Regions from separate parts of the Amycolatopsis sp. NPDC049688 genome, predicted to be linked through region 1. Evidence: riboswitches for the same ligand, from Rfam matches in the RefSeq annotation. Region 1 holds a riboswitch; the other holds the start of a gene.
What was found. A riboswitch is a leader RNA that binds a small molecule or an ion and turns the genes downstream of it on or off. The one in region 1 is predicted to bind thiamine pyrophosphate.

Region 1 (15,029 bases):
CACCGCCATCGAGACGGTGTTGCAGACCAGCATGACCGGCCGCTTCGGCAGCCGGTCCACCCAGGCGCCGGCGGGCAGGCCCACGATCAGCCACGGCAGCCAGGCCGCCGCCGTCAGCAGCGCGACTTCGAAGGTGCTCGCCTGCAGCGTGACCACCGCGACCAGCGGCAACGCCGTGCTCGCGACCATGCTGCCGAGCATGCTGGTGGTCTCGCCGGTCCAGAGCAGCCGGAAGTCCCTGTTCCCCCAGAGCCCCTTCACGGCCGGCCCAGCGACGCTCGCGCGGCGAAGAAGACCGGGCGGCGCTCGACGCCGTCGCCGGGCGGGGTCCGGTCGCGGTACTCGGCGAGCATGGCGACGATCCGGTCGTTCAGCTCGTCCAGTTCGGCGATCGACAGCCGCGCCCAGCCGTCGACGCTGAACAGCGCGCCACGCCACTGCGGGGGGTAGGTGTCCCGGGTGGCGAGCCATTCGCGGGCCATCGTGTGCTGGTAGTCGAGGGTCAGCGCCTCGGCGGTTTCGGCGACCGGGTCGCCGGGGAAGTCCTGCGCGCCCCACTTGATCGCGCTCGAAGTACGCCGCCACCAGCGTTCCCGCCGGTCACGGGCCAGCTCCGGCGCCTCCTCGACGAGTTCGCTGGCCGCCAGCACCTTGAGGTGGTGGCTGATGTTCCCGACCGCCTGATCGGTTCGCGCCGCCAGCGCCGACGCCGTCGCGGGGCCGTCGAGGTGCAGCAGGTCCAGCAGCCGCCGCCGCAGGGGGTGCGCGATGGCCGCGAGCGCTTTCGAGTCGCGGATCTCCCGGACGTTCTTCTCTTCCATGATGCACAAGAGTAGTTGTACAAGAGTTCTTGTGCAATGTCTCTTGTGCATCTGCTCGCGTAAGCTTCCGCCATGGGTTTCGTCGCATGGGTGATCTTCGGCGCGATCGTCGGCTGGGCCGCGAACCTGGTCGTCGGCGGGCGGTCGCGGCAGCGGCAGGGCTGCCTGATCAGCGTGCTCGTCGGGATCGTCGGCGCGGCTCTGGGCGGCCTGATCTACCGGCTCGCGACCGGCCAGGCGAAGACGTTCGACTTCGACTTCCCCAGCTTCGGCGTGGCCATCCTCGGCGCCGTCGTGCTGCTGGCGATCCTCCGGCTGATCAGCGGGCGCACCCGGCGTCCGAGTGACCGTTGGTAACTTTTACGTCGGCGAACAGTGATCAAGGGGCCGCCGGCCGCTAGACTCTTCCCTCACGCGCATCTCCCGGTGGCCGGGTGCGTGCGCCGTCGGGGGGCGGATGCACCCGGCCCCGTTTCCCCGCCTCGATGACGACGTCGACCGCGCGCACGGGGTCGACGAGCGGCGGCACGGGGACCTCGTCGATCTCCTGACGCCACGCGCCCAGGAGCTCGCGAAGCCGGGCTTCGGCAAGATCGCGGCGGTCGGTCATCGATCCTCACAGGTCTCGCGGGCCAGCGCCCCGAACGGCGGCAACTACTCAGTGTCGTCGCCGAAATCGACTTTGCGTTACGAGCGGTCGATCATTCCCACCCGCCGCGGTGACCCCCTCCCGGAGGAGCCGGGGTGGGGCGCACGGACACCCTCACCTGGGGCAGCGGTAGCGTGGTGGCGCCCGCCGGACCTCCGGCACCCACCATTCTTCCGACACGAAACCAGGGGACCCGACCATGAGCGGCACCCGGCCGGAGCCCGCCGGCAACCCAGTCGCGCACGCCCTCCAGCTCGCCCGCGAGACGCTGCCGCCGATGCACCCCGCGGGTCGCCCGTTCGTGGCGGGCGGCGTCGCCGCGACGCTGCTGGCCCGCCGGTTCTCCAAGCGCCTCGGCCTCGTCGGGGCACTGGCGACGGTGGCGACGGCCGCGTTCTTCCGCGAGCCGAAGCGTGTCCCGCCGCCGCGTGACGGTGTCGCGCTGGCCTCGGCCGACGGTCTCGTGTCGCTGATCGAGGAAGCCGTGCCGCCCGCCGAGCTGGGCCTGCCCGCCGAGCCGCGGATGCGGGTTTCGGTGTTCCTCTCGGTGTTCGACGTGCACGTCCAGCGCGTGCCGGCGAACGGCGTGATCGAGCGCGTGGCCTACCGGCCCGGCAAGTTCCTCTCCGCCGACCTGGACAAGGCCAGCGACGACAACGAGCGCAACTCCGTGCTGATGCGCACCGAAGACGGCCACGAGCTCGTCGTCGTGCAGATCGCCGGGCTGGTCGCGCGCCGCATCCTGTGCGAGATCCGCGAGGGTGACAAGGTCGGGGCCGCATCGACGTACGGCATCATCCGGTTCGGCTCCCGGGTCGACCTCTACCTCCCGCCGGGCTCGACGGTGCTGGTCAGCAAGGGCCAGCGCACGGTCGGCGGCGAGACCGTGATCGCCGAACTCCCCGCCACGCCTTCGGAAGGCTGATCGATGGTCCGCGTGACCACGCCGGGCGTCCGGCTGCTCCCGAACGCCATCACCGTGCTGGCGCTGTGCGCGGGCCTGTCGGCCGTGCAGTTCGCGCTGACCAGGAACTACGGGATGGCGATCGCCTCGATCGGCATCGCGGCAGTGCTCGACAGCCTGGACGGCCGGATCGCGCGTCTCCTGGACGCGACGTCGAAGATGGGCGCCGAGCTGGACTCGCTGTCCGACGGCATCTCGTTCGGCGTCGCGCCGGCGCTGGTGATCTACGTGTGGCAGACCGGCGCGGACCGGATCGGCTGGGTGGCGTCGCTGATCTTCGCCGTCTGCATGATCCTGCGGCTGGCCCGGTTCAACACGCTGCTCGACGACACCGAACAGCCGCCGTACGCGAGCGAGTTCTTCGTCGGCGTCCCGGCGCCGGCGGGCGGCCTGCTGGCGATGCTGCCGCTGGTGGCGTACCTGCAGTGGGGTTCGGGGTGGTGGTCGTCGCAGTACGTCGTGTGGGCGTGGACGATCGCGATCGCGGCGCTGCTGATCAGCCGCATCCCGACGCTGTCGCTGAAGACGGTCAAGGCGCCGGCCAAGGCGATCGCGCCGCTGCTGATCGGCGTCGCCCTGCTGGCCGCGGCGATCATCCAGTTCCCGCTGGTCGCGCTGGTCGCGGCGATGATCCTGTACCTGGCGCACATCCCGTACTCGATCCACCGGCACCGCTGGCTGGCCGCGCACCCGGAGGCCTGGACGGTCCCGCCGAGCGAGCGCCGCGCGATCCGCCGGGCCCGCTCCCCCCGCCGCCTCGGCCTGCGCCGACCGCTGCGCCGCCGGGTGGCGGGCGCGGCGATGCGCGCGGTCCGCCTCCCCCGCGAGACGGCCCGCACCCCCCGCGTCACCTCGGAAAACGGCCAGCGCCGCCGCACCTGGCGCCAGATCGGCCTCCGCCGCAAGTAAGCCGTGTCGACCCCCCAATCACGCGTGTCGACCTCCCAATCACGCGTGTCGGTTCCCCGATCACGCGAGTCACGCCTCCGATCACGCCGACCCCGTGATCGACGGGTCGACACGCGTGATTGAAGGGTCAACTCGCGTGATTGCCGGGGCGACACGGGGGCGGGGCTCGCTAGGGTGAACGGCGTGAGCCACCCGCAGATCACGCTGACCGTCCGGCACACGCCGTCCGCGCTGGACACGCGCCGGGGCGTCGTCCGGCTGCATCCCGAAGTCCTCGATGCGCTCGGCCTGCGGGCCTGGGACGCCGTGCACCTCACCGGGGCGCGGGTCAGCGCCGCACTCGCCGCGCCCGCCGACGACACCGGCGTGCCCGGCATCTTGCTCACCGACGACGTCACCATGTCGAACCTGGGCGTCACCGAGGGCTCGGAGGTCGTGGTCGCGCCGGCCGAGGTCGCGGCCGCGAAGACGGTGACCGTGGCCGGGTCGCGGCTGGCCAGCGTCTCGGTCAGCCCGCACATGCTGCGGCTCGCGCTGATCGGCAAGGTCCTCACCGTCGGCGACGCCGTTTCGCTGCTGCCGCAGGACCTCGCGCCGTCGCCGGGGTCGGACCCGGCCGGCCTGCGCGGCCAGCTGTCCCGCGCGATCGGCGCCACCTGGACGAACGAGCTGCTGACCGTCACCGCCACCGAGCCCGCCGGCACCGTCGCGGTTGGACCGTCCACAGTGGTCACCTGGCGGGACGGCGCGCGGCCGGCACCCGCCGGCTCCGCCGCGCCCCGGACGGCGACCGCGCTGGTGCGCACCTCCGCCGTCACCGCGGCCGAGGAGTGGATCGACGCGGAGATCGTCGAGGACGAGGTCACCGCCGAAGAGGAGCCGGCCCTGCCGCTGGCCGACCTGATCGGCGCCGAAGCCGCCGCGCGCAAGCTCGGCGAGTGGTTCGACCTCGCCTTCCACCGGCCCGAGCTGCTGGCCCGGCTCGGCGCGCCCGCCCACCTCGGCGTCCTGCTGTCCGGCCCCGAGGGTGTCGGCAAGTCGACACTCGTGCGGTCGGTGGCCCACGACGCCGACATCAAGATTATCCCGCTGGCCGCGCCGAACCTCGCGGTGCTGGACCCGAACGTCGCCGTCGCGCGCCTGCGCGAGGCCATCCACGCCGCCGAAGGCCCGTCGGTCCTCCTGCTCACCGACGTCGACGCCCTGCTGCCCGCGGCCACGCCGCCGCCGGTCGCCACCGTCGTGCTGGAGGAACTGAGGTCAGCCCTCAAACGCGAGCGCTTCGCCGTCGTCGCGACGACAGCCCGCGCGGAGTCCGCCGACCCGCGGCTGCGCTCGGCGGACCTGCTGGACCGCGAGCTCGGCTTGGCCCTCCCGGACGCGAAAACCCGCCGTGAGCTGCTGAACGTCCTGCTCCGCGACGTCCCGCTCGACCAGGGCATCGACTGCGGTGTCCTCGCCGAGCGGACGCCGGGCTTCGTCGCGGCGGACCTGATCGCGCTGCGCCGGGACGCCGCGCTGCGAGCCGCGCTGCGCCAGCGCGACACCGACGAGCCGCGCATCTCGCAGCAGGACCTGCTGGACGCGCTGGCCACCGTCCGCCCGGTCTCGATGTCCACTTCGGACAACCTGGCCACCGGCGGGCTGACCCTGGACGACGTCGGGAACATGGTCGACGTCAAGCAGTCCCTCACCGAAGCCGTGCTGTGGCCGCTGCGGTACCCGGACTCGTTCGCCCGGCTCGGCGTCGAGCCGCCGCGCGGGGTGCTGCTGTACGGGCCGCCCGGCGGCGGCAAGACGTTCCTCGTGCGGGCGCTGGCCGGCACCGGCGCGCTGAACGTCTTCGCGGTCAAGGGCGCCGAGCTGATGGACAAGTGGGTCGGCGAGTCCGAACGCGCGGTGCGCGAACTGTTCCGCCGGGCCGCGGAGGCCGCGCCCGCGCTGATCTTCCTGGACGAGATCGACGCGCTGGCCCCGCGCCGCGGCCAGTCGTCCGACTCGGGCGTCGCCGACCGGGTGGTCGCCGCGCTGCTCACCGAACTCGACGGCGTCGAGCCGATGCGCGAAGTCGTCGTCCTGGGCGCGACGAACCGGCCGGAGCTGGTCGACCCGGCGCTGCTGCGGCCGGGACGGCTCGAGCGCCGCGTCTACGTGCCGCCGCCGGACGCCGAGGCCCGCGCGGCGATCCTCGCGGCCAGCTCGAAGAACACCCCGCTGGCCGGGGACGTCGACCTCGCCGCGGTGGCGTCCACTCTGGACGGTTACTCGGCCGCCGACTGCGCGGCGCTGATCCGCGAAGCGGCGTTGACGGCGATGCGCGAGTCGCTGGAGGCCCACGAAGTCACGGCGGCGCACCTGGAGACGGCGAGGAAGACGGTCCGGCCGAGCCTCGACCCGGCCCAGCTGGCGGCCCTCGAGGCTTACGCGAAGGCCCAGACCGGCGAATGAAAAAAGGCGGCCGTCACCTCGACGGCCGCCTTTTTCCGGAAGTTCAGCTGCCCTTGTGGCCGCTCTGGTATTCCTTCGTCACGATGACGATCACCCCGGGGCTCGCGCTCTGGATGCCTTCGAAGCGGGGCTCGGCCTTGATGCCGAACTCCTGCGCGAGCTGCTTGGCCGCGGCTTCCTCGTCGGTGCCCGGGCGGTAGTACGCCGTCGTCGTCGGGATGATGCCCTGGGAGTAGTTGCTGACCTCGTTGACGTTCCAGCCCGCGCCGCGGAAGTCCTCCGCCGCCCGGTCCGCCAAGCCCTTGATCGTCGAGTTGTTGAACACCCGGACGGTCACCCACTTGTTGGACGCCTGCTGGTCACCACCCGGCTGACCGGGCTGCCCCGGCTGCCCCGGGGCGGTCGAGCCCGGCCCGCCGGGGGCCGGCGAGGTCGGCGACGGCGTGGGCGACGAAGAGCCGGCCGTGGTCGAGGTCGACGGCGGTGTCGCGGAAGAAGACGTCGAAGGCGGCACCGAGGACGAGCCCGGCTGCGTCGGCGTCCCGCTCGGCCCGGCCTCGTTCGATCCGTCGCCACCGCCCAGCGCGGTGATCCCGCCGATGACTGCGGCGATGATCGCCACCCCGACCAACGCGACGCCCGCGGCCTTCATCGGCCGGGACATGCCCGAAAAAACGCTCATTTCAGTTCGATCCCCAGTCGCCGGGCACCTCGCTTGCGCTGGCGGGCGGCACGCGTCTTGCGCAACCGCTTCACCAGCATCGGGTCGGCTTCGATCGCCTCCGGCTTCTCCAGCAGCTTGTTGAGCAGCTGGTAGTAGCGCGTGGCAGACAGGTCGAAGCGTTCGCGGATGGCGTTCTCCTTCGCCCCGGCGTGCCGCCACCACTGACGCTCGAAAGCGAGGATCTCGACCTCGCGTTCGGTCAGGCCGGGCACGGGCTTCGGCGGCGACGGCTGCGGCTCAGCCATCGACTCCGCGGCGTCCATCCGAGTCCCTCTCAATCGGGCGTCCTGGCGATTCAGACCTAGCTCTTCCGCGGGCGCCATTCAACCACGGAAGCACGCACCGACGTGGGCATCGACGTCGGCGCGTCACGGTCTGATGCAGGTCTACCAGAGGGGTCCGACTAAACTGGCTCGCCGTGACCATCCACCCCATCGTGATCGCCGGCGAACCCGTGCTGCACCAGCCGACTCGGGAGATCACCGAGTTCGACGAGAAGCTGCGCACGCTCGTGGACGACATGTTCGAGACGATGTACGCCGCCGAGGGCGTCGGCCTCGCGGCCAACCAGATCGGCCTCGACCTGCGGGTGTTCGTCTACGACTGCCCGGACGACGAGGGCGTGCGCCACAAGGGCGTCGTCGTCAACCCGAAGCTGGAGACGTCGGAGATCCCGGAGACCATGCCGGACCCGGACGACGACTGGGAGGGCTGCCTCTCGGCGCCCGGCGAGTCGTACCCGACGGGCCGCGCGAAGTGGGCGAAGGTGACCGGCGCCGACCTCGACGGCAACCCGATCGAGGTCGAGGGCACCGGCTACTTCGCGCGCTGCCTGCAGCACGAAACCGATCACCTGGACGGGTACATCTACCTGGACCGCCTGGTCGGCCGGCACGCCCGCGCGGCGAAGAAGATGCTGAAGCACAACAAATGGGGTGTCCCGGGCAACAAGTGGCTGCCCCCGCGCACCCCCGAGGACGACGGCGCCGTCATTTGAACCCGCGAAGGGCCCCTCGCGCACGAGGGGCCCTTCGTCGTTTCAAGAGTGGTCAGCAGCCGAGGAAGTGGCAGCGGACGACGCGAGGCGTCTCCAGCACCGAGCCCGCCTTGACGTCCCAGGCGAGCCGGACGTACTGGGCGTGCGTCCAGGCCAGCGGGGTCGCCGACGTGTTCGGCGTGCCGGCCGGGAAGCCGGTCTGCCCGGACGGCGGGTTCTCGTCCCACACCTGCTCCGGCATGGTCTCCGCCGAGCTGCTCACCCGGCCGAGGTCACGCAGCCGCCGCGCGGCCGACGCCGGATCGCCGAGCGTCAGCTCGTACTCGCCGCGCTCGCCGGCGAGCAGCGGCCACAGCCGCCCGAACGTCGTACGGCTCTCGGCCGGGAACGTGTAGTCCCACGGCGAACCGTCGGCCTGCTCGCCGTAGCCGTCCTTCGTGTAGCGGTGCCAGAACTGGCCGGTCGGCGTGGTGAAGGCGATGTCCTTGTCGGTCACGCGCACGCTGTTGCGGATCACCGGGTCGTCGGCGCGGTAGATGCCGAGCCGGACCAGGTCGAGGAAGCCCGCGTCGGTGACTGCGCGCTGGTCCATCGTCACGCTCGAGTTGCCGAGGTTGTACGTCGTCCCGTTGTTCGCGTTGGCGTCCTTGGTGAGCCGGACGAAGTACGGGTCCTTCGACAGCGGCCCGTTCGTGGTGATCGTCTGCTTCGGCAGGTCGGCCTTCATCTTGTCGGCCGCGGCGAGGTACCGCGCCGCGTCGGCCGCGGCACCGTTGTGCGAAGCGAGGTCGGCGGCGCAGACGAGCCCGGCGATCACCGAGGCGATGGTCGACGGGGACCAGCCGTCCTGCTCCTCCCAGCGTTCCTGCTGGGTGTACGGCGACGCCTGCCCGTTCGGCCCGCGATAACCCAGAATGAAGTCGGCGGCCTTGCGGACGCCGGGCCACAGGTCGGTCCGGCCGAGCTGCTGGGCCAGCACGATCGGGAACGCGGTCTCGTCGAGCTGGATCGACGTCCAGTACGGGACGCCGTCGACGCGGCTGTTCTGCGGCATGTGCCCGTCGGCCTGCTGCTGCGTGCCGAACATGTAGGACACCGCGCGGTTCGCCGCCGCCGTGTCGCCGCCGGCGGCGAGGCCGGTCGCGATCTGGTAGAGGTCACGCGGCCAGACGAGGTGGTAGGTCCCGGACGGCGACCATTCGGGGTCGTTGTTCCCGAACCGCCACGGCATGCTCGGCGACGCGATGAAGGCACCCGGGTGGTGCTTGTCCTCGCTGGCGGCGAGCGTCAGCATCGACGCCCGGTAGAGGTCGCGCTCGGCGTCGGTCTTCAGCGACGACGGCGGCTTGCTGATCCCCCGCAGGTACTGCTGCCAGCCGCGGTCGTACGCGCGCGTGATTTCGCGGACGCCGCGTCGCTGCGACGCCTGCGCGCTGGCGAGCGCGTCGGCGGCCTTCGCACCCATGCCGAGGGCGAGGGTGACGTGCCGGTGGCGGAGACCGTCGGCGTCCGTCTGCCCGGTCAGCACGACGTTGCCCTTCCCCGCGGTGTCGTACTGCGCCAGCTTGAAGGTCTTCGCGAGCTGCGTGTTCCCGTCGGACGCGCCCGCGTAGCCGACGCTGGTCTTCGTGAACGCGGGTTTCGCGGTGAGCGCGGCCGCGTTCGTGGCGTCCTGCGCGGTGACGGCGTCACCGCGGCGGGCGGCCGAGTCGTCGGAGCCGTCGTTGGTCAGGTCCGGGTCGGCGACCGCGTAGAGCTGGTAGGGCCGCCCGGTCAGCGACTGGAAGTCGACGTCCACCAGCACCGTCGTGGCGGCCGGGTCGGTGACGTAGGTCTTGCGCAGCCGCCAGCGGTGCTGGTCGTCGGTGATGGTCTGCTCGTAGGTCAGGCTGTCGTCGTCGGTGCGCCGCACCTGCTGGGACTTCGCCGAGTAGTCGGTGACGGCGAAGCTGCGGCCGTCCGTGACGACGAAGTTCAGCGAGCGGACACTGGGCGTCGACAGGTCCGGGTAGTAGACCTCGGACATCTGGCCGCCCTGGAGGGTGAACCAGACGTTGCTCGACCGGTCGCGGGCCGTGCCGAACCCGGTCTTGTTCGCGGGCAGCCAGCTGGGATGGGCCCCGGGCGCGCCGGGAGCCTCGCCCTGAGCCGCCGCGGTCGCCGGGACCAGGCCGGTGACCAGCACCCCGGCGAGGGCGCCGAAGATGAGTTTTCGCATATCAACCCCACAGAAGATCGCTTCTGCACCGTTACAGAAGCGACTTGGGAGTCTGCCGCCGATCCTTCACCGGCGCATGGTCCGATCCGGTGAACCACTGACCGTCACTGGTCCGGTGAACCGGTTCACGGACAGCGAACGTCCCGGGCCGATTTCCGGGCGCAGAATTGTAGTACCTGCAACGCTGTAATCGAGGTACGCATGGACGAGGCCATGGACGCCTACTCGCGCGCGGTCAGCACCGTCGCCGCGACCGTCACCCCGCACGTCGCCGGGGTGCAGCTCGCGCGCGGGAGCGGTTCCGCCGTCGTCTTCGCCGAGGACGGGCACCTGCTCACCAACGCCCACGTCGTCAGCGACCACCGGCGCGGCGTCGCCACCTTCGCCGACGGGAGCGAAGTGCCGTTCGACGTCGTCGGCGCCGATCCGCTGTCCGACCTCGCCGTGCTGCGGGCGCGCGGCGAGACGCCGTCGGCCGCCGTGCTCGGGGACGCCGACGGGCTCGTCGTCGGGCAGCTCGTCGTGGCCATCGGGAGCCCGCTCGGCTTCTCCGGCACCGTCACCGCGGGCGTGGTCAGCGCGCTCGGCCGGGCGCTGCCGGTGCGGCAGGGGCGCACGACCCGCGTGATCGAGGACGTCATCCAGACCGACGCCGCGCTCAACCCGGGCAACTCCGGCGGCGCGCTCGCCGACTCCACCGGGCGGGTCGTCGGCGTCAACACCGCCGTCGCCGGGATCGGGCTCGGGCTCGCCGTGCCGATCAACGCGACCACGCGGCGGATCATCGACACGCTCGTCGTCGAAGGCCGGGTGCGGCGGGCGTACCTCGGCGTGGTCGGCGTGCCCGCGCCACTGCCGGACGACGTCGCCGAGCGCACCGGGCAGCGCGCCGGGCTGCGGGTGCACGAAGTCGTGTCCGGCGGCCCGGCCGACCGGGCGGGCCTGCGCGCCGGCGACCTCGTGCTGACGGTCGGGCGCACCCACGTCTCGGACGCCCAGGGCATCCAGCGGCAGCTGTTCGCGGAAGTGATCGGCACCCCGCTGCCGATCACCGTGCTGCGCAACGGGGCCATGGTCGACGTCTACGCCACTCCGGCGGAGTTGGTCGGGTGACTTGAGTATCGCGCTCCGGCGTGGCATGGTCGGTGGCACAACACCAACGCGGGAGCTCGCGCCATGGCGGGCTGAGAGGGTGACTGGGGTTCTCCCGGTGTCACCGACCGCATGAACCTGACCGGGTAATGCCGGCGTAGGGAGTGAAAGTCGTTGACGGCTTTGGAAGAGAATGCTGCCCTGAACGTCACGACCGGGCCGATCACCGGCTCGCGCAAGGTGTACCACCAGACCGAATCCGGGCTGCGGGTCCCCGCGCGCCGGATCGATCTGTCCAACGGAGAACACTTCGACGTCTACGACACTTCGGGCCCGTACACGGATCCCGAAGTCACCATCGACGTCCACAGTGGACTGCACCGGCTGCGCGCCGGCTGGGCCGACGGGCGCGAGCACAACACCCAGCTCGGCTGGGCCAAACAGGGCGTCATCACCCGCGAAATGGAGTACATCGCAGCGCGCGAACGGGTTTCACCCGAATTCGTGCGCGACGAGGTGGCCCGCGGGCGGGCGGTGATCCCGGTCAACCGCAAGCACCCCGAGTCCGAGCCGATGATCATCGGCAAGAACTTCCTGGTGAAGATCAACGCCAACATGGGCAACTCGGCCGTCTGGTCGTCGGTCGAGGAAGAGGTCGACAAGATGGTGTGGGCGACCCGCTGGGGCGCCGACACGATCATGGACCTGTCCACCGGCAAGCGGATCCACGAGACGCGGGAGTGGATCATCCGCAACTCGCCGGTCCCGGTCGGCACCGTGCCGATCTACCAGGCGCTCGAAAAGGTCAACGGGGAACCGGAAAAGCTGTCGTGGGAGGTGTACCGCGACACCATCGTCGAACAGTGCGAACAGGGTGTCGACTACGTCACCGTGCACGCCGGCGTGCTGCTGCGCTACATCCCGCTGACCGCGCGGCGCGTCACCGGGATCGTCAGCCGGGGCGGGTCGATCATGGCCGCGTGGTGCCTGGCGCACCACCAGGAGTCCTTTCTGTACACGCACTTCGAGGAGCTCTGCGAGATCCTCCGGCAGTACGACGTCACGTTCTCCCTCGGCGACGGCCTGCGTCCGGGGTCCATTGCGGACGCCAACGACCGCGCCCAGTTCGCCGAGCTCGAAACCCTCGGCGAGCTGACGCACATCGCGCGTTCGCACGACGTCCAGGTGATGATCGAGGGTCCCGGTCACGTGCCGATGCACAAGATCAAGGAGAACGTGGAGCTCGAGGAAAAGCTCTGCGGCGAAGCGCCGTTCTACACCCTCGGTCCACTCGCGACGGACATCGCCCCGGCGTACGACCACATCACGTCGGCCATCGGCGCGGCCCAGATCGGCTGGTACGGCACGGCGATGCTGTGTTACGTGACGCCGAAGGAGCACCTTGGCCTGCCCAACCGCGACGACGTCAAGACCGGCGTGATCACGTACAAGATCGCCGCCCACGCCGCGGACCTGGCCAAGGGGCACAAGTACGCGCAGGAGTGGGACGACGAGCTGTCCAAGGCGCGCTTCGAGTTCCGCTGGAACGACCAGTTCAACCTGTCACTGGACCCGGACACCGCCCGCTCGTTCCACGACGAGACGCTGCCGGCCGAGCCGGCCAAGACCGCGCACTTCTGCTCGATGTGCGGCCCGAAGTTCTGCTCGATGCGGATCACCCAGGACGTCCGCAAGTACGCGGAGGAACACGGTCTGTCCACTGTGGAGGCGATCGAGGCCGGCATGGCTTCGAAGTCGGCCGAGTTCACCGAGTCCGGTGGCCAGGTCTACCTGCCGGTGGTCCAGCCGTGACACCGAGGACCGCCCTCACCATCGCCGGATCGGACTCCGGCGGTGGTGCGGGCATCCAGGCCGACCTGCGGACGTTCTTCGCGAACGGGGTCCACGGTCTGGTCGCGCTGACGGCGGTCACCGTGCAGAACTCCCTGGGCGTGCAGGGCTTCACGGAGATCCCGGCCGACGTCGTCACCGCGCAGATCAAGGCGGTGGCGTCGGACATGGGCGTCAACGCGGCGAAGACCGGGATGCTGGCGACGGCGGAGATCATCCGGGCGGTGGCGAAGACCCTGGACGAAGTCGGGCCGTTCCCGTTCGTGGTCGACCCGGTGGCGGCTTCGATGACGGGACACTCGCTCCTGCGTGAGGACGCCCTGGAGGCGATCCGCACGGAGCTGTTCCCGCGCGCGACGCTGATCACCCCGAACCTGGACGAGGTCCGGCTGCTGACCGGGGTGAATGTCGTGGACCCGGCTTCCCAGCGCGAGGCGGCGGAGGCGTTGCTGGCCTTCGGCTCGCAGTGGGTCCTGGTGAAGGGCGGCCACATGCAGGGCACGGAAGACTGCGTGGACCTGCTGTCGGACGGCCGCGAGTACATCTCCCTCAGCGGACCGCGCTACGTCACCGAGAACACCCACGGCGGCGGCGACACCCTGGCGTCGGCGATCACGGCATCGCTCGCGAAGGGCGCCTCGGTGCCGGACGCGGTGGCGGCGGGCAAGAGGTTCATCGAGCGGTGCGTCGCGGAGTCCTACCCGCTGGGCGCGGGCGTGGGCCCGGTTTCGCCGTTCTGGGTGCTCGACAAGGACTAGCGGACCGGTTCCAGCTCCCGGCCGTCGTACTCCTCGCGGGCCGTGCGGATGCGGCCGAAGTTGGCCTGCGACCAGTTGCTCAGCGCGATCAGGTGCGCGCCCACCTCCGCGCCCATCTCCGTCAGCGCGTACTCCACCGTCGGTGGCGTGGTCGGGTAGACCGTGCGCGTCACGAAGCCGTCGCGCTCCAGCTGGCGGAGGTTCTGGGTCAGCATCTTCTGGCTGATCCCGTCGACCGCGCGGCGCAGCTCGCCGAAGCGGTGCGGGCCGCGGGCCAGTGCGCCCAGGACGAGGGCCGTCCACTTGTTGGCCAGCAGATCCAGCACGTCCCGGCACGGGCAGTTGCGGAGGTACACATCCCAGGGTCCGCCCTGGTCACAGGTGGTATCCATCAGGTACCTACTATACCGATAAGTGCCTTCTGGCGAAAAGTGACCGGCGATCCGAGGATGGAGGCGACCCCGAAGCAGAAGGAGTGAAGCAATGCGCATCGTGACCCAGCAGGCCCTCGGCGGACCGGAGGTGCTCCGCGTCACCGAGGCACCGCGCCCCGAACCCGGGCCGACGGAGGTCCTGGTGCGGGTGCGGGCCGCCGGGATCAACCCGGTCGACTGGAAGGTGCGGCGCGGTGGCGGGTTCCTTGGCGAGCCGCCGTTCACCGTCGGGTGGGACGTCGCCGGCGTCGTCGAACAGGCCGGCTTCGGCGCGACCGGCGTCCAGGAGGGCGACGAGGTCCTCGGCATGCCGTGGTTCCCGCGCCCGGCCAACGCCTACGCCGAATACGTCACCGCACCCTCGCGGCACTTCGTGCGCAAGCCCGCCGGGCTGTCGTTCGCCGAGGCCGCCGCGCTGCCCCTGGCCGGGCTGACCGCGTGGCAGGGACTCGTCGACGTCGCCGATGTCCACAAGGGACAACGCGCGTTCGTCGACGCCGCCGCGGGCGGGGTCGGGCACCTCGCCGTGCAGATCGCCAAGGCGCGCGGTGCGCACGTCATCGGCACGGCCAGCGCGAAGAAGCACGAATTCCTGCGCGAGCTCGGCGTCGACGAACCGATCGACTACCACGACGAAGGCGCGACCGCGTCCGATGTGGACGTCTACTTCGGACTCGTCGGCGAGGAGAGCGACCTGCGCTGGCTGCCCGCCATCAAGGAGGGCGGCCTCCTGATCGGCGTGCCCAGCGGGGTCGGCGACCGGGTCGAAAAGGCCGCCGAAGCCAGGAACGTGCGGACCAGGAGGATCCTCGTCGAACCCGACCGCGGCGGGCTGACCGGCCTCGTCGACCTGATCGAAGCCGGTCAGCTGAAGGTCCGCGTCGAGCGGACCTTCCCGCTGGAAGACGTCGCCAAGGCGCACGAGCTCGGCGAATCGGGCCGCGTCTCCGGCAAGCTCGTGCTGACCGTCTAACCCCGCGCGAGCACCTGGGGCAGCACCGTCGTGAGCCCGGTCCAGTCCGAGGTGACCACCGACGCGTGCTGCTTCGCCAGGTCGGCGACGCGCTGGTTGGCCTGGTCGACCGTGGGGTTGTGGGCGTCGATGGCCGGGGCGACGTTCTGCCCGTCGGTCATCACGACGTAGTAGTGGTTGGCGTCGTACCA
Region 2 (15,029 bases), on a different contig from region 1:
GCAACTACCTCGGGGCCGTCCGCCGCTGGGCGCGCGAGGGCGGCGCGGACGACCTGTACTTCGTCGCCGACCTGCACGGCATGACGACGCCGCACAACCCGGCGAAACTCCGGTCACTGGCCCGGGAGCAGCTGGCGGTGCTGATCGCCGCCGGCATCGATCCCGAGCGGGTGTTCGTCCAGTCCGACCTGGCCCGCGAGCTGGGCGCGCTGACCTGGGTCCTGGAGTGCACCTGCAACTACGGCGAGGCCGCGCGGATGATCCAGTTCAAGGAGAAATCCAAAGGACAGGCCGGGGTCAGGTTGTCGCTGCTGACGTACCCGGCGCTGATGGCCGCGGACATCCTGCTGCAGGGCGCGGACGAGGTGCCGGTCGGCGAGGACCAGCGCCAGCACGTCGAGCTGACGCGCACGCTGGCCAAGCGCTTCAACGGCACGTACGGCGACGTGTTCACCGTCCCGCGCGCGGTGCTGCCGCCGGCCGGCGCGCGGGTGAAGGACCTCGCCGACCCGACGCGCAAGATGTCGAAGTCGGCGCGGGACGCGGTGGGCGTGGTGTTCGCCCTCGACGAGCCCGACCAGATCCGCCGCAAGATCCGCCGCGCGGTCACCGACGGCGGTTCGGTGCCGGTCCACGCGCCGGAGACGCGGCCGGGGATGGCGAACCTCCTGGAGATCCTGGCCGCCTGCCGGGGCGGGTCGCCGAGCGACCTGGCCGACGAGTTCACGTCGTACGGCGCGGTGAAGGACGCCGTCGCCGACGCCGTGGTCGAGGAGCTGCGGCCGCTGCGTGAACGAGCGTTGACGCTGCTCGGGGACGTCGCGGAGCTGGACCGCGTGCGGAAAGCGGGTGCGGAACGCGCCCGGGAGCGCGGCTCCCACCGGCTCGACGCGGCCCTGCGGATGATCGGCGCTAACTGAGCAGCGCACGGAAGGCGGGGAGCAGGATCCGGTCCGCGGGCAGCCAGTCGACGTCGTCGAGGTCGTCGGGCCCGAGCCACTGCACGGCTCGGTGCTCGACGGCCCGCGGCTCTTCCCCCGGCGAAACGAGCGTCGCGGCGTAGATGCGCAGGACCTTCCCGCCCGGCAGCGGGACGTCCTCGCCGACGCGGCCACCGACCTCGATGACGACGTCGAGTTCCTCACTGCACTCGCGGGCCAGCGCGAACGCTTCGGACTCCCCCTCTTCGACCCGGCCGCCGGGCAGTTCCCACTGCCCCGCGTGCTTCGGCGGCCAGGCCCGCTGCTGGGCCAGCAGCTTGCCGTCCCGCACCAGGGCGGCTCCCACGATCACAGCGTTCACAGTCCCGGAACTTACCCGGAAGCCCCACCTCCGGCCGCACACCGGCGCCGGCCTGCCCCCGGGCTCGTCAGGCGGCCGGGACCGCGCGCCAGACGACCACGAACCGCGCGCCGCCGTCCGGGGAGTCGGTCACCTGGACCCGGCCGCCGCGGCGGCGGACCGTTTCCGCCACCATCGCCAGGCCCAGCCCCGTGCCGCCGGACGAGCGGGCCCGGTCGTCCGCGATCCGGTAGAACCGGTCGAACACCTTCTCGCGGTGCTCCGGGGCGATCCCCGGGCCGTCGTCGTCGACCACCACCCGCACCGAAGACCGGGACGCCAGCACCGACACCACGATCTGTCCCCGCGCGTAGCGGCACGCGTTGCGCAGCAGGTTGTCCAGCACCAGCTCCACCTCCGCGTGCGCCGAAGACGCCCATGCCTGCGCGACCGCGGTGCTCACCCGCGTCTCGGGCGCGCCCGGAGGCAGCCGCGCGACCGCCGACCGCACCTCGCTGACCAGCTCGACCGGCGAAGCGGGCGGCACCTCCCCCGCGTCCGAGCGGGCCAGCGACAACAGCCCGTCCAGCAGCGACGAGAGCCGCTCGGCCTCGGTCAGGATGTCCGACAGCGTCTCCTGCGCCAGTTCCGGATCCGGGTTGGTCACCGCCACCTCGGCCTGCACCCGGATCGACGCGACCGGCGAGCGCAGCTCGTGCGCCGCGTCGCCCGTGAAGCGCCGGAGCCGTTCGCTCGCCTGCTCCTGCCGTTCCAGGAGCGCGTTGAACTCCTCGGCCAGGGCCCGCAGCTCGTCGTGGGAGTCCGGCAGCGCCAGCCGCGCCCCCGGCGGCAGCGACCGCACCGAGCCCCGCATGCGCGCGACCGGCCGCAGCGACAGCCGCACCACCAGCCACGTCGCGAAGCCCGCCACCAGCGCGCCGACCGAGGCGACGACCACCAGCCACACGCCGCCGTAGTGCACCGCCGCCGCGAACCCGACGAGGCCGGCGCCCGCCACGACCAGGCGCTGCGACCCGTCCGGCGCGCTCACGACCGTGCCCAGGTAGCGCGCGCCGTCGCGCTGGACCGGCTGGCCTGCCTTGAGCGTCGAGACGTCCGCCGGGGAAAGCCCGGCCGGGGTGCCGCCGTCGACCGGGGTGCCCGCGATGTCCAGCACCCGCAGCGTCACCGGGGCCGCACCGGACAGCGGCCGGCCGGCGCTCACCTCGGCGCCGGCCGGGCCGAGGGCGCCGGACAGCTCGCGGTCGACCGAGCCGATGAGCAGCGGCGAAAGGTTCGCCGCGGCCAGTGCCGCCAGCCCGAGCAGGCAGGCCAGGGTGATCGTCGCGGCCAGCACGGTGATCCGGGCCTGCAGGGACCGGCCCCGCCACCACGACGTCACGGGGTGATGACCTCGTCGAGCTGCGCGTCGGAGGCCAGGTAGCCGTGGCCGCGCACGGTCCGCAGCAACGCGCCCGCGCCGACCGCGTCCAGCTTGCGCCGCACGTACCCGACGTAGACCTCGACGAGGTTGCGCGTCACGGCCTGCTCCTCGCCCCAGACCGCGCGCAGCAGCTCGTCCTTGGTGACGACCGTGCCCGCGCGCCCGACCAGCACCTCGAGCAGCGCGAACTCCCGCGGGCTCAGCCCGACCTCCTCGTCGTTCCAGTGCACCTGCCGCAGCCCGCGGTCGACGGCCAGCGCGCCGAGCCGCAGCGTGCCGCGGCCCGCCTCCGGCCCCGCCCGGCGCAGCACCGCGCGGACCTGCGCGACCAGCACCACGAAGGAGAACGGCTTGACGAGGTAGCCGTCGGCGCCGAGGTCGAGGCCGTCGGCCTGGTCGACCTCGCCGTCCTTGGCCGAGACGAGCAGCACCGGCGTGGTGACGCCGTCCTTGCGCAGCCGCTCCAGCACGCGGTAGCCGGACAGGCCCGGCAGCATGATGTCGAGCAGCACGACGTCGAACGAACCGGTACTCGCCAGCTGCAGCCCGGTGGGGCCGTCCGCGGCGGTGACCACGTCCATCCCCTCCGCGCGCAGCCCGCGCTGCAGCGCCTTCCGCACGCCCGGTTCGTCGTCGACCACCAGCACCCGAGGTTTCACGAGACTCATCATGGCCGGTTTTCGCAGGTCGCGTCTCGGTTCTCAGCGCGATCTCAGCCTGGGAGGGAGAACCTTCAGGGGTATCTCAGCCTCGAGAGGGAAGCGTCGGTGCCAGGGAGCCGGGCACACTCGAGCCCGGGAACACCACAGGGAGAGACGCATGAAACCGAAGACGAAGGGCATCACCGCCGCGGTGCTCGGCACGGCGCTCGGCGCCGGCGGGCTCGCGTTCGTCGCGATGCCGGCCAGTGCCGACGACAAGCCGGCGCTGCCGCAGGTGAGCGCCGAGGACCTGGTGCAGTCGGTGGTCAAGGCGAAGCCGGGGGCGTTCGACGGCACGGTGAAGGTCAGCAACGACCTGGGCCTGCCCGCGGTGGGGAACGCGGTGCCCGGTGCGTCGGCGCTGAACATGGACTCGGCGCACATCTTCAGCGACGGCGCGGGCAAGAGCCGGCTCGCCGTCACGCAGGGGGCCAGCCAGCAGACCGTGGTCCACGACGGCACCACCGTCTGGGACTACAGCTCCAAGACCAACACCGCGACCAAGGTGACCATCCCGGCCGACGTCGCCAAGCAGAAGGGCGCGGGCAGCGACAAGACGCCCGACCCGCTGACCGCTTCGACGGAGCTGCTGGCGAAGGTCCGCGAGAGCAGCACGGTGTCCGTCGACGGCACGGCGACCGTCGCCGACCGGCCGGCCTACGAGCTGGTGCTGACGCCGAAGCCGACCGAGCGGACGCTGCTGCGCGAGATCCGCGTGGCGGTCGATTCACAGACGCGGATGCCGCTGCGGGTGTCGGTGCTGAGCAACGGCACGGCGACGCCGGCGCTGCAGGTCGCGTTCACCGAGATCGAGTTCACCCAGCAGCCGGCCGACCTGTTCACCTTCACCCCGCCGAAGGGCGCGAAGGTGCAGGAGAAGACGCCGACGATCGACCAGCAGCACAAGGACCTCGCCGAGCAGGCCAAGCAGGACGTCAAGATCGTCGGCGACGGCTGGGACACCGTCGTCACCGGCAAGGTCCCGGCGGACGCGCTGAACGCGACGCCGAAGCAGTCCGGCCGCGAAGGCCGTGACGGCCGCAACGCCGACCCGAAGGCGCTGCTCGAGCGGTTCGCCAAGAAGGTCAGCGGCACCTGGGGCAGCGGCTACCTCGTCACCACGAAGGTGGGCACCGCGGTGCTGACCGACGACGGCCGGTTCGCCGCCGGTGCGGTGCCGGAGCAGGTCCTGTACGAAGCGCTGGGCCAGAAGTGACCAGCACGGCTGTCCAGTCCGGGGCGGATGTCTCTTCGGAGGCGTCCGCCCCGGCGGTCCCGCTCGCCGCGCGCACCCGGGGCCTGCGCAAGGTGTACGGCAGCACAGTCGCGGTGGACCACGTCGACCTCGACATCCCGCAGGGGGCGGTGGTCGGGATGCTCGGGCCGAACGGCTCGGGCAAGACGACGACCATCCGGATGCTGCTCGGCCTGGTCCGGCCGACCGAGGGCGAGGTCGAGCTGCTCGGCCGCCCGATGCCGGACGCGGCCGCGCACGCGCTGCCGGACGTCGGCGCGCTGGTCGAGGGGCCGGGTTTCCACCCGTTCCTGTCCGGGCGCGACAACCTGCTGCGCTTCGCCGCGGCGGAACCGCGGCTGTCCTCGGCCGGGATTCCGTCCGCTGTGGACTCCGCGCTGGAGCGCGTCGGGCTGACCGGGGCCGCGCGACGGCGGTACAAGGGGTACTCGCTCGGCATGAAGCAGCGGCTCGGGCTCGCTTCGGCGTTGCTGGTGCCGCGGAAGATGGTCGTGCTCGACGAGCCGACCAACGGCCTCGACCCTGCGGGTACCAGGGAGATCCGCAGGATCGTCGCCGAGCTGCACGCCGAGGGCGTCACCGTGCTGGTGTCGTCGCACCTGCTGGCCGAGGTCGAAGCGACCTGCACGCACGTGGCCGTGCTGCAGAGCGGGAACGTCGTCGCGCAGGGCGAGCTGGCGGAGCTGCTGGAGTCCGGGAACGCGGCCCTGCTGGTCCGCACGCCGGACGCGGAACAGGCGATGGAAGTGCTGCGGGAGCACCGGATCGGGGCCCGGCTCACGCCGGACGGCGTCCGGGCCGACCTCACCGCGGCGGAAGCGCCGCGGGTGCTGCAGGTCCTGGTGGGCGCGGGGGTCGCGGTCCACGAGGCGACGCGGGCGCGCACCGGCCTGGAAGACCTGTTCGCGCGGCTGACCGAATCCACCGGGGAGGGATCGGAATGACGGCGGTTCTCGAAGCACCGGCGGCCCGCACGGGCCACGACACGGTGCCGCTGCCCCGGCTGCTGGCCGCGGAGCTGCGCTGGATCTTCCGGCGGCCGCGGACGCTGGCCGTCCTCGGCCTGCTCGCGCTGATCCCGGTGGTGATCGGGATCGGCCTGACGCTGGTCAACGACCCGACGGACAACGGCGGCGGCCCGGACAACGGCGGCGGGGCGCTGCTGGCGTCCGCGGTCAACAACGCGTTCGTGCTGCCCATCGCGGCGATCGTGATGTCGCTGGCGCTGCTGCTCCCGCTGGCCTCGGCCATGGCGGGTGCGGACGCGATCGCGGGCGAGACCGCGCACGGCACGCTGCGCGGCTGGCTGATCGCGCCGGTCGGCCGGGGCCGGCTGCTGGCGGTGAAGGCGTTCGGCGTCGCGACCGTGTCGGTGGCCGCGGTGCTGGCGATGTGCGTGACGGGCGTGGTGACCGGGCTGATCATCAACGGCACGGATTCGCTGTTCACGCTGTCGGGCACGACGTTGTCGCTGGGTGGCGCGCTGGCGCGGATCCTGCTGGTGGCGGGCTGGGTGGTGCTCCAGATGTGGGCGGTCGGCGCGGTGGCGCTGGCGCTGTCCAGCTGGACCGAGCACCCGATGCTGGTGGTGGCGTCCGTGCTGGCGGCGGACATCGTGTTCACCATCCTCGGGTTCCTGTCCTCACTGGACTGGCTGCACCCGTTCCTGCTGACGCAGAACTGGTCGGTGGCGCCGGCGGAGGTGCTGCAGGACCCGATGGGCACGCAGCTGCTCGGCGAAGGAGCCCTCCGGGCCGTCTGCTACATCGTGATCGGGCTTTCGCTGGCGTACGCCCGGCTGTCCACCCGGGACGGTTGAGATCAGCGGTTCCCGTCGGCGGGTGCGATGTCACGGACACTGCGCACCCGCCGGTCGGCGACTGCTTCCTGGAACAGGGACAACGCCTGCCTCGCGGCGACGTTGAACAGGCCCATGGTGGTGTCCCGCTCGCCGAGCACGACCAGCAGGATGCCCTCCTTCGTGGGGAAAACGCCGACGTGGCCGTCCGCGCCTTCGAAGATGGCCGCCCGCGGCGCACCGACTCCGGCCCGGCCGGTGAACTGGACGGCCAGGCCCACCGCGGAGGCCGCCATCGCGGCCACGCTGTCGTCCTCGATGTCGCGGGTGTCGCTGCACAGCAGCAGCCCGTCCCGGCTGGCCGCCAGCAGTCCCTTGACGTTCTTCCAGTCGATCCGGCCGCGGATGTCCCGCAGCGCCGCGCTCGTCCTGGCCGCATCCTCGGGGGAAACCGCCGACGCCACCCGCCGCGCGTCCGGCCAGACCGGCGTGCTCCCGCGTTTGGGCAGCGCGGCACGTTCCGCGTGAGCTTCGCTCATACGACCAGATCGGCTTCGATGCGCTTGAGCTGCAGCCGCGCCATGGCCAGGTTCGCCCGGTCCCGGTCCAGCACGAGGTACAGGAACAGCGTCGATGTGTCCCGTTTGGACGGATCCATCAGCCGGATCACGTGGTACTGGCGGCGCAGGGTGATCAGGATGTCCTCGATGTCGTCGTTGAGCTGCAACGCGGCCATCACCCGCAGCTTCGAGCGGACGACCTCGGTGTTGCCCGCGGCGGCGACGTCCAGGTCCAGCCAGTCACCACCGCCCAGCGAGCCCAGCGACATCCCGCTGTCGTAGTCGACCACCGCGGCGCCCACCGCGCCGGCAATCGTCATCGCTTCTTTCAGCGCCGTGTCGATGTTCATCCAGAGGGCTCCTCGTTGATCAGCGTCCGGCCACTCTAGGCCGCGATCAGGAAGAGAACAGGCCCCGTTCGGAGTAAAAAAGCGCTTTCAGCCCACCAGCGCGACACCGTCCGCGTCGAACGCCAGCCGCACCGCGTCCCCGGCGCGCAGGTCCGCCGTGGCCGGGGCCACCGCGTCCACAGTGGAGTTTTCCAGCCGGACCACCAGCCGCACGTGCGCCCGCCGGTGCACCGCCGCCACGACCTCACCGGGAGTACCTTCGGCGGCCACCCGGAGCGCGTGGGGCCGCAGCCCCAGCCGCACCGGGCCGTCGCCGGCGTCCGGCAGCGTGACGTCTCCCAGCGCAGTGCGCACCTGCCCGCCCGCGGCGACGCCGTCGGCGAACGTCGTCACGCCGAGGAAGCGGGCCACGTCGTCGTCGGCCGGGTTGCGCCACACGCGCCGGACCGCGCCCTCCTGCCGGATCTCGCCGGTGTCGAGCACCGCGACCCGGTCCGCGAGGGTGAACGCCTCCTCCTGGTCGTGCGTGACCAGCAGCGTCGTGATCTTGCTGCGGCGCAACAGGTCGGCCAGGTCGATGGCCAGCTGTTCGCGCAGTCCGGCGTCCAAACCGGACAGTGGCTCGTCGAGCAGCAGCAGCCGCGGCTCCGGCGCCAGCGCGCGGGCCAGCGCGACCCGCTGCGCCTGGCCGCCGGACAGCTCGGTCACCCGCCTCTTCTCGAACCCGGACAGGCCGACCAGCGCCAGCAGCTCGGCGACCCGCGGCGCCCAGTCGCCGCGCGGGACGCCGTGCATCCGCAGGCCGAACGCGATGTTCGCGGCGACGTCGCGATGGGCGAACAGCTGGCCGTCCTGGAACACCAGCCCGAAGCCGCGCCGGTGCACCGGCACCGCGCCGAGGTCCTCGCCGTCCCAGCTCACCGCACCGCGCGCCGACGGCTCGAGGCCGGTGATCGCGCGCAGCAGCGTCGACTTGCCCGAGCCCGACGGGCCGAGCAGGGCCAGCACCTCGCCGTCGGCGATGTCCAGCCGGACGTCCCGCACCGCGGTGAACGATCCGTAGCGGACGGTCAGGTCCCGCACCGACAGCGCCATCAGAACTCCCCCACCCGGCCGCGGGCGGCCCCGAGCCGGTCGATCAGCGCGACGGCCAGCACCGTCACGAGCATCAGCAGCGCGCACGCCGCGTACGCCATCTGGTTGTTCAGCTCGCCCGGGCGTGCCATCAGCGTCGCGACGGCGACCGGCAGCGTCGGCGCGGCCGGGCGGGCGAGGAAGCTCGTCGCGCCGAACTCGCCCAGCGCCACGACGAACCCGAACCCGGCCGCGGCGACCAGCGGTCGCAGGGTGAGCGGCAGGTCGATCTCACGCCAGACGCGCAGCGGGCTCGCGCCGAGCGTCGACGCGGCCTGCCGCAGCCGGACGTCGACCGAGCGCAGCACCGGCAGCACCATCCGGACGATCAACGGGATGATCACCAGCGCCTGGGCCAGCGGCACCAGGTACGGCGAGGTCCGGAGGTCGCCGGGCAGCGCGTCGAGCGTGACGAGGTAGCCGAACCCGACGGTGACCGCCGAGACCCCGAGCGGCAGCATCAGCACGGCGTCCATCGTCTCGCCCAGCCCGCGCGCGGCTCTGGCCGGCGAGCGCCGCAACGCCACCAGGACGACGGACGCGAGCACGCCGACGACCATCGCGAGCAGGGTCGCGTCGATCGCCACCTTCAGCGAGTTCAGCGCGGCGTCCCAGCCGGACACCTGCAGCGCCCCCTTCTCACCGGTGCTCGTGAGGGCGCGGTACCCGGCGAAGCTCCATCCGTCCTCTGTGGACAGGGACTCGGCGAGCAGCGCGACGATCGGCGTCACCAGCGTGGCCAGCACGACACCCGCGGCACCGACGACCCACCACTCGCCACCCCGGGGGCGCCGCGCCGGGCCCGAGCCGGTCCGGGCGCCCTCCTTCCGCCGCCGCGCCAGCCCGCCGAGCACCAGCGCGGCGACCACGGCCGCGAACTGGATCAGCGACAGCGCCGCCGCCCCGGAAAGGTCCAGCAGGTCGACGGTCCGCAGGTAGATCTCGGTTTCCAGGGTCCGGTACCGGGCCCCGCCGAGGATGAGGACGACCCCGAAACTGGTGGCGCAGAACAGGAACACGACGGCCGCGGCGGACGCGATCGCGGGAGCCAGCGCGGGCAGCGTCACCGACCGGAAGGCCCGCCACGGCGAGGCACCGAGCGCGCGGGCGGCATCGGTCGTCCGCGCGTCCAGCCGCGCCCACAGCCCGGCGACGGTCCGCGCGACGACGGCGACGTTGAAGAACGCGTTGGCCAGCACGATCGGCAGCACGCCGCCGTCCGGCCACAGCGCGCGGAACGCCAGCCCGACGACCACGGTCGGCAGGACGAACGGCACCAGCACCAGCGTCCGCACCAGGCCGACGCCGGGCAGCCGCACCCGGGCCAGCAGGAACGCCACCGGCAGCCCGGCCAGCACCGCGACGGCCGTCGACGCGGCCGCGCTGCCGAGGGTGAACGCGGCCAGCTGCCAGGTCCGTGGATCACCGAGCACGACGTCGAGGCCGCCGTCGGCGAACCCGCGGCCGACGATCGCGACGACCGGCCAGGCGAAGAACACCACCAGGAACCCGATGGGGGCGAGCCCGAGCAGCGCCAAGCCGAACCCGCGGGACGTCCGGGGCGGGGCCACTGCCGCTGTCCGGGGGCTCCGGGTGGCGGAGCCCCCGGAGGTCACTGCTGCACGAGCGTGCGCCATTCGCCGATCCACTTCTCGCGGCCCGCCTGCACCTGGTCCGCGGGCAGCGTCTGCGGCTTCTGCGGCAGCGGCGCGACCTGCGCCCAGCCCGCGGGCAGGTCGACGCCCTGGCGGGCCGGGTAGACGTACATGTTGGCGGCGACCGTCGCCTGGAACTGCTGGGAGAGCAGGAAGTCGACGACCTTGTGCGCGTTGTCGGCCTGCTTGCCGTTCGCCAGCACGCCGGCGTACTCGACCTGCCGGTAGCAGGTGTCGAGCAGCGCCTTGGTGCGCGGCTTGCCGTCGTCGCCGACCTCGGCGGCGGGCGACGACGCGTACGAGACGACGATCGGCCGCGGGCCCTTGCCGGACGAGCCGGAGAACTGCTTGGTGTAGGCCTCTTCCCAGCCGCTGACCACCTTGACGCCGTTGGCCTTCAGCTTCGCCCAGTAGTCCTTCCAGCCGGATTCGCCGTACTTGGCGATGGTCCCGAGCAGGAACGCCAGGCCGGGCGACGCCGTGGCGGGGTCCTCGGCGACCAGCAGGTCCTTGTACTTCGGGTCGGCCAGGTCGTCGTAGGTCGACGGCGCCGGGATCCCCTTGGCGGTGAAGTAGTTCGTGTCGACGTTGACGCAGACGTCGCCGACGTCGACCGCGGACAGCCGGTGTTCCGGGTCGACGGCGTAGCGCTGCGGCCCGCGGTCGGCCTCCGGGCTGGTGTAGGGCTCGAAGACGCCCTCGCTGAGCGCGCGCGAGGCGAAGGTGGAGTCGACGCCGTACGCGACGTCGCCGATCGGGTTGGCCTTCGTCAGCACGAGCTTGTTGGTCAGCGAGCCGGCGTCACCCTGCTTGAGCACGGAGATCTTGATGCCCGACTGCTTCTGGAAGGCGTCGAGCACCTCCTGCGGCGCCAGGAAGGAATCGTGCGTCACGAGGGTGACGGTGGGCGTCTGCTGCGTGCCACCGGACCCGTCCGACAGCGAGCACGCCGCGGCGACGGCACTGACGGCGGCGATGGCCGTCGCGGCGCGCACAGCCCTGCGTTTCATCTACCCTCCTGCACTTCGCCGGACGAGGAGGGCAGCCCTCCCTTCGCCGGCATGATCCGGTCAGGTGCGAACGGTCGCGGGTGACCCGCCTCTCAGCCCGGCTCACCGGACTCCCGTGGCAACCGTGCAGCGTAGTCCAGGACGCAGGACGATGGAGACATGACGGAAATCTTGAGCGACTCCGAGGCCGACCGGCGGCTGGGCTTCCGCGCAGGCTGGGTCCGCACCGGCGCGGTGATCTCCCGCGAGGTGGAGCTGGAAAGCTTCCCCCGGGCGATCGAGGTGGTGAACCGGGTGGCGGAGCTCGCCGAGGCCGCCGACCACCACCCGGACATCGACATCCGCTGGCGGACGCTGACGTTCCGGCTCTCCACGCACTCGGCGGGCGGCCTGACGGCGAAGGACTTCGACCTGGCCGAACAGATCGACGCGGTGCTGTGATCCTGGCTACGCTGAGTGCACCATGAAGCCGCTCCGGCGTCTCCCGGTTACCGCAACCTTCGGGAGGGAGACACAGATGACTCAGGCAATCGTGGTCGGCACGGCGGCGTTCGCGACGATGGTGGCGGCGGCCGGCGGGGTGCTCTGGTTCACCGCCCGCCACCGCCGTCACCTGGACGGCTGAGAGTTCGATCACAGCCGCTAACGCGGGGCATGATCGGCGCGAGGTTCCTGCGGAAGCATTCGGTTCGCCCGTAGGGAACGCCCATGAACACCGCCCCCACCGCCGCTCAGCGCGCCTGGATCAACGCCCTCGCCCCCGCGGTGGTGCTGATCGCGATCGCCCTGCTGGGCCTGCTCGGCTAGCGGATCCGCCCGGGCGGCGGGAACTCGGCGGGCGGCTCGTCGGCCGTCGTCCAGTACTCGAGGCACGACAACCGGCCGTCGTCGACGAACACGATGAGCCCGCCGCCGGGTGCGTCGGCTTCGATCGCGACCGGGTCGTCGGCGACCGCCGCGACCGGCAGCGTCCGGTCGACCTGCAGGTTGATGCTCGGGCACCCGCAGCCGCACCGCCCGGTCACCCGGGCGGTGGCGGCCTGCGCCCGCAGTTCCGCGGCACCTGGGAAGTCCTTCGCGAGCAGCGTGTCCAGCGTCGTCCGCTCGGTGGCGGTCAGCGGGCGGGGCGCCATCAGTACCGCGACATGTTCGGGATCGTCTTCTCGGCGACCCCGATCAGGTCCTCGACCTTCGCCACATCGGCCGTCACGTCCGCGGCGGTCACCGAAGGCGCCTCGGACGACCGGTAGGCGACTTCGTTGCGCCGGATCCGCATCCGGTTGAAGGGACGCAGCAGCGGCCCCAGCGGCGGATCGAGCTGCGCGAGAACCGCTTCGTAGACGGCGATGTGGCCACCCCGGCTCGTCGCGCGCAGACCTTGGTTCTGGAGGACGGCCGCCAACGCGCGGCGCGCGCCGTCGTACGCCAGCGTGTAGGCGCCTTCCGGATCCGAGCCCAGCAGCTGCCGCGCCGAAGCGACGTGCGTGCGGGCCCTGGCGATCTCCGCCTCCGCGGCCTCCCGCGACGCCGGGACGCGTTCGAGGGAGCCGCGGGCGATGAGCGCGTCGACCGTGGCGCGCCCCTGGTTCCACCGGGTCATCGGGCCTCCTGGTCGAGGAGCAACGGGGCCAGCGGACGCTCACGCACGCTGGTGACGAACGGGTCCGTGCTGCTGGCCGCCCACGACTCGGGCGAGATCCGGTGGACGCTGACCTCGCGGCCCAGCCGCCGCGACACGTCCTCGGCCAGGTCGAAGAGCGTGTCCGGATCGGGCGAGCCGACGACGAGGACGTCGACGTCCCCGGGCGGCGGCCCCGGTTCACCGAGGTAGCGCGCAGCCCATGACCCGTAGATGTAGGCCTCGCGCACGCCCTGCAGACCGGAAAGGGCCTCGGCAAGCAGCGGCAGCGGCCCGAAGGTGACCGCCATGAGCTCGCTCAGCGGCCGGTAGAGCGGGGTGTCGGTCCGGGCCTTGACGAGCCGGCTCCGCCCGACCCGCCGGTCTTCCAGGATGCCGCCCTCGACGAGCCGTTCGACCTCCCGCAGGACGGCCGTCGGCGAGACTCCGCAGGCTTCGGCGAGCTCGGTGATGCTGTACTCGCGCTCCGGGTGCAGCAGGAGGATCGCGAGCAGCTCACCCTGCATGCGCGAACGCAGGAGCGGCAGGAGACTCGGCGAAGCTTTCATTGGACGCAGTATATCCTGCGCCCAATGAAAACAACAATCAGTAGTTGACCGTTACACGTTGAAGCGGAACTCGACCACGTCGCCGTCGGCCATGACGTAGTCCTTGCCCTCCATGCGGACCTTGCCCGCGGCCCTCGCCGCCGCCATCGAGCCCGCCTCCATCAGGTCGTCGTACGAGACGATCTCCGCCTTGATGAAGCCGCGCTCGAAGTCCGTGTGGATGACGCCCGCCGCCTGGGGGGCCGTGGCGCCCTGCGGGATCGTCCACGCGCGGGATTCCTTCGGGCCCGCCGTCAGGTACGTCTGCAGGCCGAGCGTGTGGAAGCCCGCGCGGGCCAGCGAATAGAGGCCCGGCTCCGGCTGGCCCACCGACTCGAGCAGCTCGCGGACCGACTCCTCGTCGTCCAGCTCCAGCAGCTCCGCCTCGACCTTCGCGTCGAGGAACACCGCGTCCGCCGGCGCGACCAGCTTCGTCAGCTCCTCGCGGCGGGCGTCGTCGGTCAGCACCGATTCGTCCGCATTGAAGACGTACAGGAACGGCTTCGTCGTCAGCAGGCTCAGCTCGCGCAGCGCGTCGAAGTCGACTTCCTTCTGCGCCTGGAACAGCGTGCGGCCGGCGTCGAGGATTTCCTTCGCCTTCTGGGCGTTGTCGAGCGCGGGCTTGTTCTCCTTCTTCGTCCGCGCTTCCTTCTCCAGCCGCGGCAGGGCCTTGTCGAGGGTCTGCAGGTCGGCGAGGATCAGCTCGGTGTTGATCGTCTCGATGTCGCTCGACGGGTCGATCCGGCCGTCGACGTGCACCACGTCGGGGTCGTCGAACACGCGGATGACCTGGCAGATCGCGTTGGCCTCACGGATGTTCGCCAGGAACTTGTTGCCCAGCCCGGCGCCCTCGGACGCGCCCTTCACGATGCCCGCGATGTCCACAAAGGACACCACGGCCGGCACCGTCTTCTCCGACTTGTACAGCTCGGCCAGCTTGTCCAGCCGGGGGTCCGGCAGCGGCACGACCCCGACGTTCGGCTCGATCGTCGCGAACGGGTAGTTCGCGGCGAGCACGTCGTTGCGGGTCAGCGCGTTGAACAGGGTGGACTTGCCGACGTTGGGCAGGCCGACGATACCGAGGGTGAGGCTCACGACCCCGCAGTCTACGTGGCGGCCCCGGTCCCGCCCCACGCACCCAACGCCGTGGCGGATTTCCGCCAGCGACGGCGCTGACCTGCTGGCATGCTCGGAGCAATGGTCACCGAAACCCTCTGGCGCGACGCCGAACGCTGCTACCGCGTGGTCACCGCCCGCGACTCGCGCTTCGACGGCCAGTTCATCATGGCCGTCCGCACCACCGGGATCTACTGCCGCCCGTCGTGCCCGGCGTCGACGCCGAAGGTGCAGAACGTCCGCTTCTTCCCGACGTCGGCGGCCGCGCAGGCCAACGGCTTCCGCGCCTGCCGGCGCTGCCTGCCGGACGCGGTCCCCGGCTCGCCGGACTGGAACGTGCGCGCCGACCTGGCCGCGCGGGCGATGCGCCTGATCTCCGACGGGACCGTCGAGCGCGAAGGCGTCCCCGGCCTCGCCCGGCGGCTCGGCTACTCGGAACGCCAGCTCGGCCGGGTGCTCACCGCCGAGCTGGGCGCGGGCCCGCTGGCCCTGGCCCGGG

Region 2: another riboswitch for thiamine pyrophosphate. It lies ahead of AB0J55_RS39945 (thiamine ABC transporter substrate-binding protein); the one in region 1 lies ahead of thiC (phosphomethylpyrimidine synthase ThiC).

What each region holds. Positions count from the first base shown of each region.
Region 1 covers NZ_JBFANY010000019.1:57,255-72,283, forward strand. The annotation lists gene AB0J55_RS39135 (MFS transporter) at 1-261, opposite strand, end outside; gene AB0J55_RS39140 (helix-turn-helix domain-containing protein) at 258-824, opposite strand; gene AB0J55_RS39145 (GlsB/YeaQ/YmgE family stress response membrane protein) at 894-1,178, shown strand; gene AB0J55_RS39150 (hypothetical protein) at 1,219-1,431, opposite strand; gene AB0J55_RS39155 (phosphatidylserine decarboxylase) at 1,670-2,395, shown strand; gene pssA (CDP-diacylglycerol--serine O-phosphatidyltransferase) at 2,399-3,343, shown strand; gene AB0J55_RS39165 (AAA family ATPase) at 3,527-5,791, shown strand; gene AB0J55_RS39170 (LytR C-terminal domain-containing protein) at 5,835-6,473, opposite strand; gene AB0J55_RS39175 (DUF3263 domain-containing protein) at 6,470-6,778, opposite strand; gene AB0J55_RS39180 (peptide deformylase) at 6,934-7,512, shown strand; gene AB0J55_RS39185 (glycoside hydrolase family 15 protein) at 7,565-9,730, opposite strand; gene AB0J55_RS39190 (trypsin-like peptidase domain-containing protein) at 9,932-10,843, shown strand; TPP riboswitch at 10,882-11,003, shown strand; gene thiC (phosphomethylpyrimidine synthase ThiC) at 10,997-12,634, shown strand; gene thiD (bifunctional hydroxymethylpyrimidine kinase/phosphomethylpyrimidine kinase) at 12,631-13,431, shown strand; gene AB0J55_RS39205 (helix-turn-helix domain-containing protein) at 13,428-13,823, opposite strand; gene AB0J55_RS39210 (NADP-dependent oxidoreductase) at 13,915-14,838, shown strand; gene AB0J55_RS39215 (phosphatidylinositol-specific phospholipase C domain-containing protein) at 14,835-15,029, opposite strand, start outside.
Region 2 covers NZ_JBFANY010000020.1:19,655-34,683, forward strand. The annotation lists gene trpS (tryptophan--tRNA ligase) at 1-920, shown strand, start outside; gene AB0J55_RS39895 (NUDIX domain-containing protein) at 913-1,302, opposite strand; gene AB0J55_RS39900 (HAMP domain-containing sensor histidine kinase) at 1,370-2,683, opposite strand; gene AB0J55_RS39905 (response regulator transcription factor) at 2,680-3,396, opposite strand; gene AB0J55_RS39910 (sigma-E factor regulatory protein RseB domain-containing protein) at 3,545-4,642, shown strand; gene AB0J55_RS39915 (ABC transporter ATP-binding protein) at 4,639-5,625, shown strand; gene AB0J55_RS39920 (ABC transporter permease subunit) at 5,622-6,500, shown strand; gene AB0J55_RS39925 (roadblock/LC7 domain-containing protein) at 6,503-7,018, opposite strand; gene AB0J55_RS39930 (hypothetical protein) at 7,015-7,389, opposite strand; gene AB0J55_RS39935 (ABC transporter ATP-binding protein) at 7,477-8,484, opposite strand; gene AB0J55_RS39940 (iron ABC transporter permease) at 8,484-10,160, opposite strand; gene AB0J55_RS39945 (thiamine ABC transporter substrate-binding protein) at 10,136-11,188, opposite strand; TPP riboswitch at 11,209-11,315, opposite strand; gene AB0J55_RS39950 (4a-hydroxytetrahydrobiopterin dehydratase) at 11,348-11,629, shown strand; gene AB0J55_RS39955 (hypothetical protein) at 11,992-12,321, opposite strand; gene AB0J55_RS39960 (hypothetical protein) at 12,321-12,788, opposite strand; gene AB0J55_RS39965 (winged helix-turn-helix transcriptional regulator) at 12,785-13,375, opposite strand; gene ychF (redox-regulated ATPase YchF) at 13,427-14,509, opposite strand; gene AB0J55_RS39975 (AlkA N-terminal domain-containing protein) at 14,612-15,029, shown strand, end outside.